DNA from 2 places in the Paenibacillus sp. FSL R10-2782 genome. Region 1 is predicted to be linked to the other one. Evidence: predicted binding sites of a transcription regulator. Region 1 holds the regulator's gene; the other holds the start of a gene.
The links. The regulator Rex, encoded in region 1, represses fermentation and respiration genes when NADH is low (regulators of the CRP and FNR family bind a similar motif). The targets are predictions, from matches to a motif close to TTGTGAAATATTTCACAA.

Region 1 (8,928 bases):
ATCCATTTTTTCTTATTTTTCAAACCTGTGCTTCCTCTCTTAGGGGATGTGACACCTGAATTAGCGCGACAGCAGCCCTTCAAAGGCGGCTTGTGCCTCATGCTTGATACGTTCCTCATCCATAGTCAGGCACTCACCGTTTTTCACAATCTGACGACCGTTTACCCATACATGGGCCACGTCTTTGGCGCTTGCAGAGTATACCGCATGGGAAATGAGATCCGTACGCGGCAAGAAATGAGCCTGATTGAGATCGAGCGCGATAAAGTCAGCTTTGTTGCCTGCTGCCAACGCCCCTACCTCATTCAAGCCAACCGACTTCGCTCCGTACTCCGTTGCCAGACGCAACGCCTCACCCGCAGGAACTGCGGTTGGGTCGCCAGATACTCCCTTGTGAATGAGTGCAGCCAGCCGCATTTCCTCAAACATGTCCAGGTTATTGTTACTGGCAGGGCCGTCTGTTCCCAGAGAGACAGTAACGCCTGCACGGAGCAGATCAGGCACTCTTGCCACACCGCTCGCCAGCTTCAAGTTGCTGCCCGGATTATGCGAAACCGCTACACCACGTTCAGCCAGCAAAGCTATTTCTTCGTCATTCAGATGAACAGCATGGGCAACAAGCGATGGACGGGAGAAAAAGCCGAGCTTATCCAAATGCGCAACCGGACGCAAGCCGTAGTCGCGTACGTTTTGCTCTACCTCGGCAATGGTTTCCGACATATGCGTATGCAACGGTAAGTCCAGATCATGCGCAGCCTGTACGAATTTTTCGATAAACTCAGGCGGACACGTATACGGCGCATGCGGAGACATCATAGTCGTAATGCGACCGTCTGCTTTCCCATGCCAATTACGTGCAAAATTCACAGCCTCAGCCAGCTTGATCCGCTGCTCTTCCTCCGAACATAGTCCAATCGCTCCACGCATCAGGCTCGCACGGATGCCGGACTCTTCAGCTACACGAGCCACCTCGTCCATATGATCATACATGTCCAAAAAGGTCGTTGTTCCGCCTTTCAGCATTTCCAGCACGGACAAGGACGTACCCCAGTACACATCCGTAGACGTAAACTTGGCTTCCATCGGCCACATTTTTTCCTGAAGCCATACTTGAAGAGCCAGATCATCCCCATACCCACGCAGCAGAGACATCGCCGCATGACCATGTGTATTAATCAGACCAGGTAAAAACAACAGTCCGTTACCATCAATCGCTTCCGTCTCTTCCTCACCCGCTGGCAAAGTCTCGCCAATATAGGTAATGCGACTGTCCTCCACGATCATATAGCCGTAGATTACCCCGGCTTCCGGTCTGTTCACGGCAAAAGAGCCATTTTTAATCATCCATTTATTCGCTGTCATGTTGCGTATCTTCCTTTCCGTCCTCCAAATAATAAGCGAGGCTTAACAAATCTGTTGTAAAATCTGTGGCATGTATTCGAATATTTGCTGGTGCCTTGAGCGTAGTCGGTGCAAAGTTCAATATCGCTCCAATCCCGCTATCTATGAGCCTGTCAGCCACGTGCTGCGCTTCAAAATCCGGTACGGTAATAATCCCGATCCGAATGTTTTGTTCCTTCACGGTCGCTTCGAGTTCATCCATTGGCTGCACGACCAGCGTATTGATCTTGGTTCCGACCTTTTCTGGGACAGCATCAAATACCGCTACAATTTTCATATTGTCTTTTAAATAAGCATTATAATTCGAAAGGGCTTGCCCCAGATTACCTGCTCCGACCAATACCACATTAATTTGCTGGTCGATTTTCAGGATATGGCGTATTTTCTCGATAAGATAAGTAACATCATAGCCGATACCCTTACGGCCAAAATCTCCAAAATACGCGAGATCCTTACGAATTTGAGCCGGATTTAAATCCAGTCTTTGTCCCAACTCCTGGGAAGAGACCGTAGCCACCTCCCTTTTGTGCAGTGCATTCAGATAACGTAAATATACGGGTAACCTCCGTACGACAGCCTCTGAAATTTTATCTGATTTCATACATGCTCCCCCTAATTGTAACGGACATGTATAGATGTCCGTCCGTTATGCCTCTGTCTCCGGGGCGGATTGGAGCCACTCGGCGATGCGGGGCACCATTTGCTCCGTCGGCATATGCTCCATTTTTGGTCCCGGTAACGAGTACAAAAAGTGCTTTCCGTAATAGGATTCGATCACACGTGTATCGTAAACGATAACGACCCCGTGATCGCTCGCCGTACGTACCAAACGTCCAAATCCCTGTTTGAAACGAATGACGGCCTGCGGAACAGACAGCTTCATAAAAGGATTTTTCTTCTGCTGCTGGAGCAGCTCACTTTTAGCCTCCAGCAGCGGGTGATTCGGCGGTTGGAACGGCAAGCGGACAATGGCCAGACACGTCAGCGCCTTGCCCGGAATATCGACGCCTTCCCAGAAGCTGCTGGTTCCCAGCAACACAGAAGCTTTGGCTTCCTGAAAACGTCGGGTCAGCTTGCTGCGGCTCCCACTGTCTACGCCCTGCCCCAGCACGGTGATGTCGCTGGATGCCAACGCCTCCTTAAGCGGCTCATACACCTGCCGGAGCATGCGGTAGGAGGTAAAGAGAACGAGCATTCTCCCCTGCGTCGCTTGGGCAGTCGCACCTAGCGAGCTGACGAGCATATCTACAAAATGCTCGTCTCCTACACTGCCCTTCACGCTCGGAAAATCCCTTGGAATGACTAGCAGCACCTGATCCCTGTAATTGAAGGGTGACGGAAGCTGCGTAGTCATCAGCCGCCCTTGATCTGCGGCCTCCTGCAAGCCGAGCTGATCGGTCATGTACTGAAACGACTTATCCACTGACAAGGTAGCAGACGTCAGAATAATGCTCCTTTTTTTGTCAAAAAACATTTCTTTCAGCTGGCGGCTCACATCGACGGGCACCGCATAAAATTGTAGCGACTTGCTGCGGAATTGCCCGCTCGCTTCGAGCCAATATACGGTCGTCTCATCATCCAGACGCATAAAAAAACGCAAGCTTTCCCTAATGCCTGCCAAATCCTTAAGCAGCCCCGTAATATCTGTAATGAGGCTGTCAGCCGCATAATCGTCATGTTCTTCTTTCACGTCGAGCACCAGCTTGTCGCCCTTGCGCAAAATTTCGCTCAACGTTACATAAATCTGATTTTCCAGCGCAGCAGCCTGATCCCACTTGGCAGGCTTGGCCGACGGCTTGAGACGGGAAGAAAACTGCCCTGTTTCGCCCGGTGTCGCATCACTTCGCTCCGGCAGCATGCCAAACAGCTTGTCGCTCAGCAGATCCCAAGTCTCCTTGACCTCCAGCACGAGCGGATACAGTTGGTCAATGGTAGCAGCCCAATCCGTCGATTTCTCATGCCCCGACTTTGCCAACTGCTGACGCAGCGAAGGCAATTGTCCGTTCTTGCTGTCCTTGAACAACCGGGTCAGCGTATGCAAGAGTGTGAAATATTTCATATGCATGCCCAGGTGCTTACCAGCGACTTCCTCCAGATGATGCGCTTCATCAATGACCAGATGCTCATAACTCGGCAACAGCTGATGACTCGCTTTTACGTCCGTGAACAGCTTGGAATGATTCGTAATGACCACATCGGCTATTCCCGCCTCATGGCGCGCACGATGATAAAAACATTTGCGGAACCATGGACAAGAACGACCAAGACAAGACTCGGAATCACTGGCCACCGTTTCCCAAAAATCTCCACCACGATTGCTTAGATTCAGTTCTTCATCATCGCCAGTTTCGGTCAACGTCAGCCAGACGATCATCTGGGCCGCTGTAATTAAATCTTCCTTCGGCGTTGCGAAGTCTCTTCTGTTTATTTTATGTTCAAACTTACGAAGACACAAATAATGTCCTCGGCCCTTAAAAATGGCAGCCCGGAACGGGAACGGGATCACCTTGGTCAGCATCGGAATATCACGCTCACGTAATTGCTCCTGTAGGTTGATCGTATGCGTACTTACCATGACTCGCTGTCCATTTTTCACACTATGGTACAGCGAAGGGAGCAAATAACCGAGGGACTTGCCTGTCCCCGTACCCGCCTCGATCAACAGGTGCTTGTCCTCACTCAGCGCCTGATTCACACCCGCAATCATTTGCGTCTGCGCCTCGCGTTCCTCATATTGGCTCAAAGATGAACGTAAATTGTCTCGGACATCATCCATGTATTCCTCAAAGGAAACACCTGCCAGCGGATTGGGGTCGTCCTCTCTGCGAGGGGCATTTAGCTCCGTCCAATCCTCCACCTTCAGTGCAAGCTGACGTAAAAACTGATGACCCTCCAAATCCTGAATAGGATCATGCTCTTTGTCTTCACGCACCCCGTCCAAAAACCATCCGAGGTCACTGTCTTCCTCTGCGAACAAATCACTGAGCCGCTGTATCGTAATCAAAGGCAGCGCGTGAAGCTCATCCAGACATTTTAAAAACACCTCAGCCGTAGCCAACGCGTCGCTGTCCGCTTGATGGGGTCGGTCATGCGCCAGCCCAAACTCAGAAGAAACAAAACCCAGCTGATAGGAAGATAGCGATGGAAACATGATTTTCAGAAAATCCATCGTATCCAAAATTCTGCCGGTAAACGGCAAGTACCCGCACCGATCCAAAGCGTTTTGCAAAAAATTAAAATCAAACGCCACATTATGGCCGACCAGCACGACATCGTCCAGCATAGGTACAAGCTCCATCATCATCTCTTCGAGGGCAGGAGCATCCTTGACGTCATCGTCTGTAATCCCGGTCAATCCGGTAATAAAAGGCGGAATGGATCTGCCAGGGTTCACATAAGAACCGTAAACACGGGAAATGCTGTTATCATGCTCTATAATTGCAAGTCCGACTTGAATGATGTCATCCGCGGACTGGGTGCCTGTCGTTTCAAAATCCAATACCGCAAATTTCATTCGGGCTTAATCCTTTCTTTTGACACATACAAAAATAATAACTTTATATAATAGCATAGCAGAAGATCGCCTGTTTGGAAATTAAGACAGCCAAAAAAGACGATACACACACCGCCTGGGAAGGTGGATATGCATCGTCTCAATCGGTGTCTGACAACTACAGCCAGGTCATTATGGAGCTGTCGTACCGAAGCATTTCGGCATCCGACAAACAAGCTTCCATATTGTGCAACGGCTCGGGCAACGCAGGATCGAACTGATGAGCGAGAGCAAAACATTTTTGCGCCTCCTCCACATCAGCCTGCTTGGCCATAAGACAGCCCAACGCATTATAGATGACCGCTTTCAGTCGGGACTGCTCTGTCAGGTGCAGCACCTTCTGAAAATGGCTCACAGCCTCCGCTGTATCCTCCAGTTGAAAATACGCCATCCCCATATACATACGGCTCTGCCAGCTGTTCGGAAAATGCTGTAGTACCTGTTCAAACTGACGGATGGCCTCAGGATACATGAGCAGTCGGTAATACCCTTGACCCCGAGTAAAGGCAGGCAGCTCCTTTTCAGGCAGTGCCTTTTCAGATAGCTCCGTGTCAGACATACCGGACTCTGCGGAAAAACCAGCAGCCCGCAGGCGAACCATTTTTTCCTCAAAGGCAAGCCATTCATCCATAATTCCGTCACTCATTCTCCGCAGCAAATTCCAGTACTGTAGCAACTCCTGCCTGCGGGAGCCCTGGGCTGATGGGTAATGCTTCACGATATCATCTAACATGCTGTTCATTTCTGCGAATACATGCTTGAACATGTGCATCCCGCCCTTACGAAAGATGGATTATTACACTCACATTTTTCGCTTAAAGGACGGGTTTCATCCGTACTCCCATTCATTACATGATCGTAGCGTGTACTTCCTTATTCGCCGTTTGGGCCGGTTTATTATGTTCATCGACGAATACCACGGTCGGTTTGTATGTTTTGGCCTCTTCATTCGACATGGAAGCGTAGGAAATTATAATGACTGTATCCCCGGGCTGCACCAGACGCGCTGCTGCGCCGTTGAGACAAATTACGCCGCTACCACGCGGTCCGGGAATAACGTAAGTTTCCAGCCGGGCTCCGTTGTTATTGTTCACAATTTGTACCTTTTCATTCTCTAGCAGATCGGAAGTCTCCATCAAATCCTCATCAATGGTAATACTACCCACATAGTTGAGGTTGGCTTCGGTAACCGTCGCCCGGTGAATTTTGGATTTCATCATTGTTCTAAACATGGGAGAGCACCTCCGCCTTCTGTATTCTTATATTGTCAATCAGTCGGGTGTTCCCAAACTTTACAGCCAGCGCTACAATGATGTCTTCTTCAACATCGCTTAGCCGCTGCTCGGGAAGAAGGGGCTCCAGACCGGGAAAGGTTAAGATTTCAATGTAGTCAATGTCCGCCAATGGTGAAGAAGTAATGGTGGACTCCACCATTTGGTATAACTGAACGATCGTAAACGTGTTCTGAGCAACATCTTCGCTCACTTCACGCACCTTGCGCAGTGACTGTGACAGCACCAATGCCTGCTCCCGCTGTTCCGCGCTCAGATACACATTACGCGAGCTAAGGGCCAAACCATCGGCCTCCCTGACGATAGGACAAGGAACGATAGTGACATTCATATTGAGGTCGGTTACCATTTGCTGGAGCACTGCTACCTGCTGAGCGTCCTTCATGCCGAAGAAGGCCAGATCAGGACCTACCATATTAAAAAGCTTGGCAACTACAGTGGTCACACCGTCAAAATGCCCTGGACGTGAAGCGCCACATAACCGATCCGTCAAAGAGGATACGCGAATTTTCGTACGGGTTGGCTGCGGATACATTTCCGCTACAGTTGGCAAAAATACGATATCCACGCCTTCACGCCGAGCCACCTCCAAATCACGCGCTTCATCACGGGGGTAGCTGTCGAGATCCTCGTTAGGCCCGAATTGAATCGGGTTGACAAAAATGCTGAGTACCACCGTATCTGCCATTTCACGCGCCTTATGCATTAAACTCGCATGGCCTTCATGCAAATACCCCATCGTCGGCACAAAGCCGACTGTATGTTGTTGCGTAGCAGCAAAACCGTATTCCGCTTTTTCTCCGTTTGCACCAAGCTGCCGACGTTCAGCAATTGCCTGTCGAAGCTGAGCCACTTCTCTTACGATCATCATGACCGGGATTCCACCTTTTCCTTAGCCTGTTCCTCTTGTTTATCTTGTTTCTGTACCTGTGCCTTTGCATGACCTTTCTTGTGGCCGTAGAGCGCCTCTACAACGCTGTCGTCGGCGCTAAACACATGCTCTTCAGCCGGGAAGGCTCGCCCCTTCACATCGCTCACATACTGCTCGATGCTACTGCGAATCAAACCGCCGACATCGGCATAGGTTTTGACAAAACGTTTGCTGTAATAAGGCGATGCATATTGAATCAGATCGTGATAAACAAGCACCTGACCGTCACATCCGCGTCCTGCTCCAATTCCAATGGTTGGAATGGATAGTTCTTTGGAAATAGCCGTTGCCACCTCCTCAGTCACCAGCTCAAGCACGATGCCAAAGGCTCCCGCCTGCTCCAGCGCCTTGGCGTCTGCCAGCAGCCGCCGTGCGTCCGCTTCGTCCTTGCCTTGAATGCGGTAGCCGCCAAGCTGGTTGACTGACTGCGGTGTAAGACCGATATGCCCCAGTACAGGTACACCTGCCTGAACAGTCGCTTTTACGACGTCGGCAATTTCTGCACCGCCCTCCAATTTGACAGCATGCGCATGTCCTTCCTGCATCAGACGACGGATGCCCTGGAGGCTTTCAGATACGCTGCCGTGATATGTCATAAACGGCATGTCAGCTATAATAAACGTATGCTCCGCGCCTCTCGCTACCGCTCGGGAATGATATACGATATCATCCAGTGTTACGGGAATGGTTGAATCATAGCCGAGAACGACATTGCCCAGCGAGTCGCCCACGAGTATCATGTCAATTCCAGCCTCCTCGGCTATTTTCGCTGATGGATAATCGTAGGCAGTCAGCATACTAAGCGGAATGCCCTCCCGCTTCATTTTTTTCATTTTCACAATATTCAGTGCTTGTTTTCCTGCCATGGTACATGGCTCCCTTCCATCTTTTTTTGGCACAAAAAATAACCTTTTATGAACGCCTGTACACTTGCGTCATCAAAAGGTCCGAACAGCCAAAAAAGACACTCATTTTGAGATCGTCCCTTCTGTCTCGGTCCTGTTCGGCTCAGAGCAGAATCCAACGTAACCTTCAAATGAAGTTATGATGGTCTAACTTGCTTGCAATAGTGGAGCATGTGCCCCGGAGTGCAGCTCGGACCGTCCGATGCCGCCTCCTGCACAGTATAACAAAAAACATCAGCTTTTTCACGTGAAGTTTTACATAGAAAAAAGAACAATTACAGTCGCTATGCTCTGCTAAGACTACCCCTGTAATTGTACATCACCGGAAACGACCTGTATTCGCTCTCCCTGCTCCGTTTCAACCACCAGCGCTCCCGAAGGGTCCAAACCGACGGCTGTACCTTCCACCGCTTTTCCTTGTCCCGTATGTGCCCGCACGAAGCGATTCATCGTTACGGATAGCACCTCCCACAGCATCGCAACAGGCTGAAAGCCCTGATCCGCATACAGCGCACATAGCTGCTCCATTTCTTCCAACACCGCGGCAATTAGTGCAGTACGGTCGATTGCTCGACCAGCCTCTATTCTCAGGGACGTCCCCACTTGTGACAGTTCTTCCGGGTAATCCTCTGTATTTAAATTTACATCAATGCCGATACCTGCAATGCAATAGCGAACCCGCTGATCCTCTGTTGAAGATTCCAGCAGAATACCGCACACTTTGCGACCATGAACAAGCAGATCGTTCGGCCATTTGATGCCCACTTCCACACCCGTCAACCGACGAATGGCTCTACATACCGCTACACCTGTAAGCAGTGTCAACTGAGGAGTAAAGCCCAAAGG
Region 2 (8,928 bases), 1.5 Mb from region 1:
CTGTGCGAAACTTGCTGCGAATCATAAGTGCTTGCGGTTCTACCGCCCGATACAGCCGCACCCGCATACGGGACACGAGACGCAGAGCGGCATCATGCCCCACCAAGCGTTCCAGATACTGAATGACTGCTTTACTAAAGCCGAACGTCCGTACAAGCACAATCGGAACGTACACCATCAATATATTTTCCGGTTTTAAAGCCGAACGGGTAATCAGATGACCGGACGTAAAGAGCAATGCGCCTGCACATCCAATCGCCAGAGCGCCCAAAAGCGCCGCAGCCAGAAAGGCCCAAAAATATTGTCTCAGATAAAATATAAACCAGCCTTGGCCGCTATTGTCCGTGGCTCGCATATCGTCCGCCCCCTCCTTCCGTCATTCCCGTCAGCAAACGGTAATAGCCTCCCTTGCGGGCAACCAGTTGCTTATGTGATCCTGCTTCCTCCAGACGACCTTGATTCATCATCCAGACACAGTCCATATCCGGCATCCAATGGAGTCGATGCGTCGCAAGAAACACTCTTTTATGTTGAAAAACAGATAAAATCGTCTGTTTTAGCTCCCATTCCGTCTCAATATCCAAATGTGCAGTCGGCTCGTCCAGCAAAATCACCGGACGGTTGCTCAGCAAAGCACGCGCCAACGCTATTCGCTGTGCCTGTCCTCCACTCAGCGTCCGGCCCGCTTCACCAATCGGCTCATCCAATCCATTCGGAAGACCATCCATCAGTTCACGCAGTCCAACCGCGTCAATCGCCCATTCCACTTGCTCGTTGGATGCCTCCGGTTCATAAAACCGGATATTATCCGCCAAGGAAGCGCTGAACAGGTACGGATGCTGCGGAATATAGGCAATATGACGCTGCCATTCGGCTTTGTTATCACCAGCCAATGCCCACTCATTCACGTTCAGCTCGCCCGAGGTCGGTTCAGCGAAGCCGCCAAGCAAACTGAGCAGCGTTGTTTTGCCTGCACCGCTGGCTCCGACAATGCCGATCATATTCATATGCGGCTCAACACTCGCGGATATGTGGTCAAGTCGTGCGGAACCGTCCTCATTGAGAAGGCATATATCCTTCAACCTGATCGTATCCTGTCCCGTGATATTTAGGGCATTGCCGTCACCCATAGCATTGTCTGTGCGCCCACCCCCCGTAAGGATATCCACGGAATCTGTTGGCTGAGCCGCTTCATTCTCTGTACCGAGAATGGAGCGCATTGCACCCCAAGCCTCCTTGCCATCCAGCGAGGCATGATAGTCCGATCCCAACTGGCGTACAGGCATAAAATATTCCGGGGCCAGAATGAGTACCGCAAGTGCCGCTTCCAGTCCCACCGATCCGCTAATCAGGCGCAAGCCCAAGCCTACCGCCACAAAAGCGACCGATAGCATACTAAAAAAATCGAGCGCAAAAGAGGACAGAAACGCGACCCGCAGTGTACGCATCGTAGCCGTGCGGTACTGGTCGCTGACCTTCCCGACCGTTGCTCCATGCTCCCGACTACGGCCCAAAAACCGCAGCGTCTGTAGGCCGCGCAACGAATCCGTGAAATGATGCGACAACAGACGATAGGAGCGCCACTGTTTATCTGCCTGCTTCCGCGCCGCCAAGCCCAGCAGGATAAAGAAGCCAACCAGGATCGGCATCGTAGCCGTCAAAATCACACCTGAAATCACGTCCAATGTGAAAACAGACACAAGCACAAGTATTGTCACACACATCATGTCAATCATACGCGGAATGGACAACTCCAAATACGTGCGAAAACGATCCACTCCGTCCAGCGCCAACGTCACCAGCTTGCCACTGCCTTCCTTGGCAGCAAAAACAGGTCCTCGCTCGAACAAACGAGCAAGCAGACGCTCCCGCAGGGAAGCGCCTGATGCTTCGGCAAAGCGGCCTGCTGTCCGACGTTGCAGCCAGATCATCGTATGCCTCGCCGCAAAAGCCGCGAAAAACAACGCCAGTGACGGCCATGCCATCACCAGCGGATGTTTATCAAATAAAATCGTAACCGCCTTTGCCAAAAAGATCGCTTGCGCAATCACAGCGGCCCCCTGGGCCAGGGAAAGGGCGGCCAGCAGCAGCATTACCGGCCGAATGCCCTTTAATCCAAACCATGCTTTATCCATTAGTATTCCAAATGATCCTTTTCACTGAGACGCTTATGAAAAACAAAATAGCTCCACGCCTGATAAGCCAGCACAAAGGGTAAAAGCGTTGCTGCAACAATCGTCATGGCTTTCAGGGTGTAATGACTGGAGCTTGCATTATAAATCGTCAAATCAAATGCACTGTTGATCGAGCTCACCATAAACCTCGGGAACAAGCCGACGAACAACGAAACGAATGTCAGCAAAATGATAGCTCCCGTCATCCCAAAGGCCCAGCCTTCGCGGCGTTGTTTCAGGAAATACCATCCCAGCACATAGGCGACGATCCCCACTGCAACTGCGGCGTACATATAAGGGCCACGACGTGCGAATACATCTGTTGCAAAATAAGTCCATACCACCATACCCGCGAGCAAAACACCTAATATCGGAAGGAATTTTGACGCAATCACACGAGCACGATCTCGTACTTCTCCAATTGTACGCAGGGAAATAAACGTCAGCCCATGCATCAGGCACATCCCAACTACAGTCAGTCCAATCCATACCGTATATCCGTTAAACACATCCGAGAATCCGGCTTTTAAGTCCATGTTTTGCTGAATAGGTACACCCTTTATCAAAGCCGCAAAAGCCATACCGAACAGCATCGGCGGCAGAAAGCTGCCAATCAGAATGCAGGCATCCCATGTTCCGGTCCACCATTTTCCTTCTGCCTTGCCCCGGAATTCAAAGGAAACTCCGCGTAAAATCAATCCAAGCAGAATAAGTACAAATACCAGATAATATCCGCTGAACATGGTCGCATACCAGTGCGGGAAAGCCGCGAACATCGCACCTGCTGCTGTGATCAACCATACTTCGTTAGCATCCCAGAATGGACCAATTGTATTAATCATCAAGCGTTTTTGTTGATCGTTACGCGGCACCAGACCTGTAGCCATACCCACGCCAAAATCAAAGCCCTCCAGGAAGAAGAAGCCAGTAAACAGCACAGCAATTAATAAGAACCACAAATCATTTAACGACATTGGTGTCACCCCCTTGAGCAAATGGATCATGGATTACCGTTTCCTGATGTGGTTCGATATCCGGACCTTTGCGAGCCGTACGGACAAACAGGAACGCCAGCACACCCGTTAAAATTAAATACAATGCGGTAAACGAAATCAGCGAGAACAGCACTTCCCCTGCCACAACGGTAGGCGAAACGGAATCTTTGGTTTGAAGTAAACCAAAGACCGTCCAAGGCTGACGCCCCACTTCTGTCATGATCCAACCCGCAGTATTCCCAATGAATGGAAGTGATATGCCGAGCATCATCAAACGGAAGAACCAGCGATGCGAGCCCTCCAATTTTTTACGGAATGTCAGATAAGCTCCGTACAAAGCAAGTGCAATCATGGCACATCCGGCCGCAATCATAATGCGGAAGCTCCAAAATGTAGTACGTACCGGCGGAATATAATTACCAGGGCCGTAAGCTTTTTCATATTGTGCCTGAAGCTCATTCATCCCCAAAACCCCGCCGGACAGCTTGTTATAGGACAGCAAACTCAAGAGATAAGGAAGCTTAATTTCAAAGCTGTTTTCCTTCTTTTCAGGGTCAATACCTGCGATAACCGTCCAAGGGGCCGGATCACTACTGTTCTCCCATAACCCTTCACTGGCAGCCATTTTCATTGGCTGTGTTTCCACCAAATATTGAGCCTGTCCGTGACCAAACATCGGGATTAACATCGAACTAATCAATGCGACAATAATACTTACTTTGAAAGAAGGCTTGAAAAAGTCCAGATTCTTTTTGTGCATCAGCTTCCATGCGCTAATACCTGCCACGAGAAAAGCGCCTGTCGCAATAGCTGCAAACAATGTGTGAGGAAACTCCCACAACAGCTGTTCGTTCGTCAACAGAGCGAAAAAATCTTTCATTTCTGCGCGACCATTATGAATCTCGTATCCTACTGGACGCTGCATGAATGAGTTGGCTGCCAAAATCCACAGGGCGGACAGCATCGTACCAATGGATACCAGCCACATACAGGTTAAATGGACTGCTTTGGACAGCCGTTCCCAGCCGAATACCCACAATCCGATAAAGGTTGATTCCAGGAAAAAGGCAAGCAGTGCCTCAATCGCCAGCGGCGTACCGAACACATCTCCAACAAAACGGGAAAAGTCAGACCAGTTCATCCCGAACTGGAACTCCTGCAAAATCCCGGTGACCACGCCTACTGCAAAGTTAATCAGCAAAAAAGTTCCCCAGAATTGAGCCATTTTTTTGTACAAATCATTTTTTTTGATTACATACATGGTCTCCATAATCGCCACCAGCAACGACAATCCAATGGAGATCGGCACATAAACAAAGTGAAGAATTGTTGTGGTTGCAAACTGCAACCGTGCCAATTCTAATACGTCCATGATGTTATTCCTCCCCCTGCGCTTCTCTTAAGAATGAATATTAATAATTAGGTTCTGAAGCCTTCCTTCATCCTTGTGATAGTATTCACATTATTACATATGGAACGATCACTTTTTATGAATAGCCCCCTCAGGCATCTTCATTACGGAATCTCATGACCCGGCTTCAGAATATCATCATTATATAGAATAGATTTGAAAGAAATAGAATCGAAAGTGTGAACATCATGTCAAAGCTGTGTCGTAATGATGGCGAATTTATGAAAACAGCTCAAATCTTCTAGTTAGTGTGACATTTTCGATTGATCTATCCAAATTTTTTCCATGAAAAAAGCCTCTCTTCGTTCGGAGACCTTTGCTCCGACATCCACAAGAGAGACTTCATCAATTTAACCCACGGGAATCCATCAACTGCCATCCGTCCCTCTGTTCTTCTGAACCCGATTACGATAGGAGGAAGGCGACATCCCCGCATATTTTTTGAATTTGCCGTGAAAATAATCGGCATTGGCATATCCGACACGTCCTGCCACCTGATGCACCCTAATCCCCTGTGCAAGCAATTCCCTTGCCCGCTCGATCCTCACCTTGTCCAGATAGGCGTTAAAAGCTTCGCCTGTATGACTTTTGAACAATTTGCCCAAATAGCCGCTGTTGTAATTAAACATATCCGCCAACATCTCCAAGCGCAGGTTCTCATCATAATGGCTATGAATGAAATCAATCAATTGTTTCATGATCGTTTCCTTACCACCTGGATCGGTCTGACCAATCCATTGCAGAACATGCTCCTTCGACCGATCCACCAGCTCTCCCAAGGTTGAATAGGCATAAACATCCGTAATCAAGCGGGAATGCTCTTCCAGCACCATACGGCTCTGTTCCTGTCCAGCCGCATACTTGTTCAGCGCTAAGGTAAATGTCTGTGCAAACGCCGCCTTGATTTCAGCCTCTGTACGATAGATCTGTGGAAATTGGACCTCCATTTCCTTCAATACACGTATTGCAGCTTCACGATTGGACATATCCAGCGCGTAGTACAGCTTCTCTGCATAACGCATGGGGTCTGAGGCTTTGTCAGTCGTTTCGCACATTCCCTCGTCCGAAGTTTCCAAAACGTGCAGGTCACTGGTAAGCATCACCCTTTCCGCCCGGAAAAGAAAAGTACGCTCCAGTAGACGCAGCGCCTGTTCAAAAGAGCTCGGAATATCATGAAGTCTTCCCACCGGATCGCCAGCAGCTACGTATATTTTCGTTGCCCACGGCTTTAGCGCCTGTCGCCAGGAAGCCAGCAACTGAACAGCATTTTCTTCTGTGTCCACCGTGGCGGGAAGTAGCAAGCCTGTATATATTCCTGCCTCAAATACAATTCCCCTACCCTGCTCCCGGCACATTTCCGTTAGGCACAGCTTTGCTGCCGACTGCCGGGCTTGCCGATCCCAGTCGGGTATCCGAAGATCCAACAGTACGACCTGATAGCTTCCCCAATCCAGAGGGGGTGGCGCTGGAAGCTGGCCAGGATGTTCAGCTTGCTCCGTTCCTCCGTTGAGAGGGTCGCTGTGTTCCAATGCACCACGATTAGCCCGATCTTCCTGAACCGGAAACAGCAGGATTTCGATCCAATCGCGTTCATGGACAGGTGGGCTTCCCCACTTGCCGTCTTCTTTTTCGCTCTCAATGCTTCGCCGTACCCGTTTCAGCTCTGTCGTCATTTCTTCTTCGTCCACAGGCTTCAATAAATAACCATCTACCCCAAAGCCCATCGCCTGCCGCGCATAATCAAAGTCCGCATATCCGCTTAAAATAAGAAAATGAAACGGCTCACCGTTCATTTCGCGTATGCTCCGTATGACCTCCAGCCCGCTCATCCCCGGCATCCGTATATCGACAATGACCAGTTCCGGCCGATGCTCCTTAAATTTATCCAATGCCTCGCGCCCGTTCTCTGCTGTATCTACAATATAGAAGCCGCAGTCTCTCCAATCAATGATGGAGGTCAATCCTTCACGAATCGCAGGCTCATCATCCACAATCATCGCTTTATACATTCGACTCCTCCTCGCTGGGTATTGAAAAGGTTACGGTTGTTCCGGCCTGCGGTACGCTCTCCATATGCAGACCATAGTGTTCACCATACATCAGCGTCAGACGCTGGTGAACATTGCGCAGACCAATACTGCTCCCTTCCGGCTCTTCCGTACCTGTGATACGGTCAAGCAGACGGGACAGCTGTTCTGCCTCCATGCCAACTCCATCGTCGGCTACTTTTATTCGCAACTCTCGTAGCTTCATCGAAATATCGACTTTCACGGTAACCGGTTCTTCCTTGTTTTCCAGGCCATGAATAACTGCGTTCTCCACCAGCGGCTGTATAATTAATGGAGGAATGGACATTTCCTCAGCGCTTTCTTCCAGATTCACTTCATAGATCAAACGATTTCCAAACCGGAACTGCTGAATTTGTAAATAGGATCGCACCATATCCAGTTCCTGACGCACTGTCGTTTTACCGCTTCCAATCTCCAGATTCCGCCGCATCAATCGGCCAAGCAAACGCACCGTTGTGGCAATCTCCGCCTCCCCGTTGAGATGCGCCTTCATTCGAATAGACTCCAGCGCATTAAACAGGAAGTGCGGGTTAATCTGACTGGCCATCATTTTCAGCTTGATATCCTTTTGTGCCATTTCGAGCCTGTTGTTTTTCTCACTCGCTTCATACACCTGCCCCATCAACTGGCGGATGCTGGCAACCATATAGTTGAAGCGGCGGGACAAGTCCCCGATTTCGTCCATCCCCTCCACGCTCGATACGACATGGAAATCCCCCGCAGCCACCTTACCTAGCTCATGGCTCAATCGCTGTAGCCGTTTGGTGAGCAGCCAGGAAATCATCGTAATAAGAACCAATGCCATCACCAGCACCGCAAGAACACATAATGCGCCGATCAAGCTGATCCGGTTCGCTCCCTGTACAATGTGTTCCGTCGAAAACACCGAAATAATCGTCAATCCGCTCACACTGGAGGCTGGCAACAGCTCATCCACAATAATGTTCGAGGATTTCCCGTTTATTTTTGCTTCATATATCCCCTTCCCCCTACCCTGTACATCAAAGCCCAGATGCAGATCCACCAATGTTTGACCCACGGACTGTGTATGGGTAGCCGCGACCACAATTCCGTTACGATCCACAATCAACGTTTCAAACGGTTCCTTGCTGAGCATATGGTTCAGCTCCGTCTGACTCAGTGCAATCATCAAAACTCCCTTGGTATTGTATTCGGGAAAGGGAATTTGCCTCACCAAACTCAGTCGATTTACCGGGTTGTCCTCTTTATCTTGAATATAAAACCAGTTAATCGCCGTCCCCTTCAAGGCCGTCTCAAACCACTTCTGCTGCTCAATGCCAGAATCTACAGGGATAAATTCCAGATTATTAACAAGCGTCGGATTATACGCATAAAACCGGATGGTCGCAATCTCTCTATACTGCTGTACATACTCATTAAAGTCCTTGTATTGATGATACGCATTCATCAGCTCTACCATGCCCGAATAACGGCGATTCGCCATCTCCCTCAGCCTTTTATCGAACATCAGCCCATTTGAAATATCCGTGGGTACTCGCAGTAAATTTGCAGTCTGGCTCTTGATCTTTTCCACATTATTTACCGTTTGGGCAATCGCACTGTCCAAAGCCTGCTCCCGCAAATAAAACGTGGCACAGCCGCCCACCACCAGTACCGGGATCATGACAATCAGCACGTAGGAGAACAGCAGCTTATTTCGCATACGCATATTATTCATCAGATATCGAACTCCACGATACATGCCATCCCCCCAGTTAGATAAGCGCTTACATTAATATGTATTACTTACTCACCGCATCACGATATACATGATTTCAGTTTAAAGCTTCGCAACATCTATATCTATATTTTTGCAAAATAAAAATGTGGCGAACGGAGTCACCACACTTTACGGATCATGAACTATTCACGCACAAAGGGCTCGATATGCACACCCTGCGGCAGCTTTTGAGGATCGTCCGGGTCAATATGGTCATAGAACATAATGCCATCCAAATGGTCCATCTCGTGCTGTACCACAATCGCCGCATAGCCTTTGAAAGTCAGCAGTTCCTGCGTTCCATCTGGCAAATGGGCCTTAATGCGAATTTTTTCATAACGCGGGACATATCCAGATATGTAACGATCCACTGACAAGCAGCCTTCGCCCTGTTCCAAATAAATCATGGACGTCGAGTGGCTGACCAGCTTCGGATTAAACAGCGCATACTCCACCGTTTTGTCTCCATCCTGATAATAGACAGCACACATCCTTTTGTTCAGACCGACCTGGTTGGCTGATAATCCCACACCCGGAC

Region 2: a site for Rex is predicted at 4,615-4,632, ahead of NST83_RS21250 (cytochrome ubiquinol oxidase subunit I). Genes of this name have one in related genera too.

The regions. Positions count from the first base shown of each region.
Region 1 covers NZ_CP151951.1:3,138,354-3,147,281, forward strand. The annotation lists gene NST83_RS14055 (DUF5590 domain-containing protein) at 1-23, opposite strand, end outside; gene NST83_RS14060 (amidohydrolase) at 61-1,362, opposite strand; gene NST83_RS14065 (redox-sensing transcriptional repressor Rex) at 1,349-2,002, opposite strand; gene dinG (ATP-dependent DNA helicase DinG) at 2,048-4,915, opposite strand; gene NST83_RS14075 (tetratricopeptide repeat protein) at 5,073-5,720, opposite strand; gene panD (aspartate 1-decarboxylase) at 5,803-6,186, opposite strand; gene panC (pantoate--beta-alanine ligase) at 6,179-7,117, opposite strand; gene panB (3-methyl-2-oxobutanoate hydroxymethyltransferase) at 7,114-8,043, opposite strand; gene NST83_RS14095 (biotin--[acetyl-CoA-carboxylase] ligase) at 8,383-8,928, opposite strand, start outside.
Region 2 covers NZ_CP151951.1:4,632,471-4,641,398, forward strand. The annotation lists gene cydC (thiol reductant ABC exporter subunit CydC) at 1-355, opposite strand, end outside; gene cydD (thiol reductant ABC exporter subunit CydD) at 336-2,135, opposite strand; gene cydB (cytochrome d ubiquinol oxidase subunit II) at 2,135-3,148, opposite strand; gene NST83_RS21250 (cytochrome ubiquinol oxidase subunit I) at 3,135-4,541, opposite strand; gene NST83_RS21255 (response regulator transcription factor) at 4,949-6,589, opposite strand; gene NST83_RS21260 (sensor histidine kinase) at 6,582-8,372, opposite strand; gene def (peptide deformylase) at 8,534-8,928, opposite strand, start outside.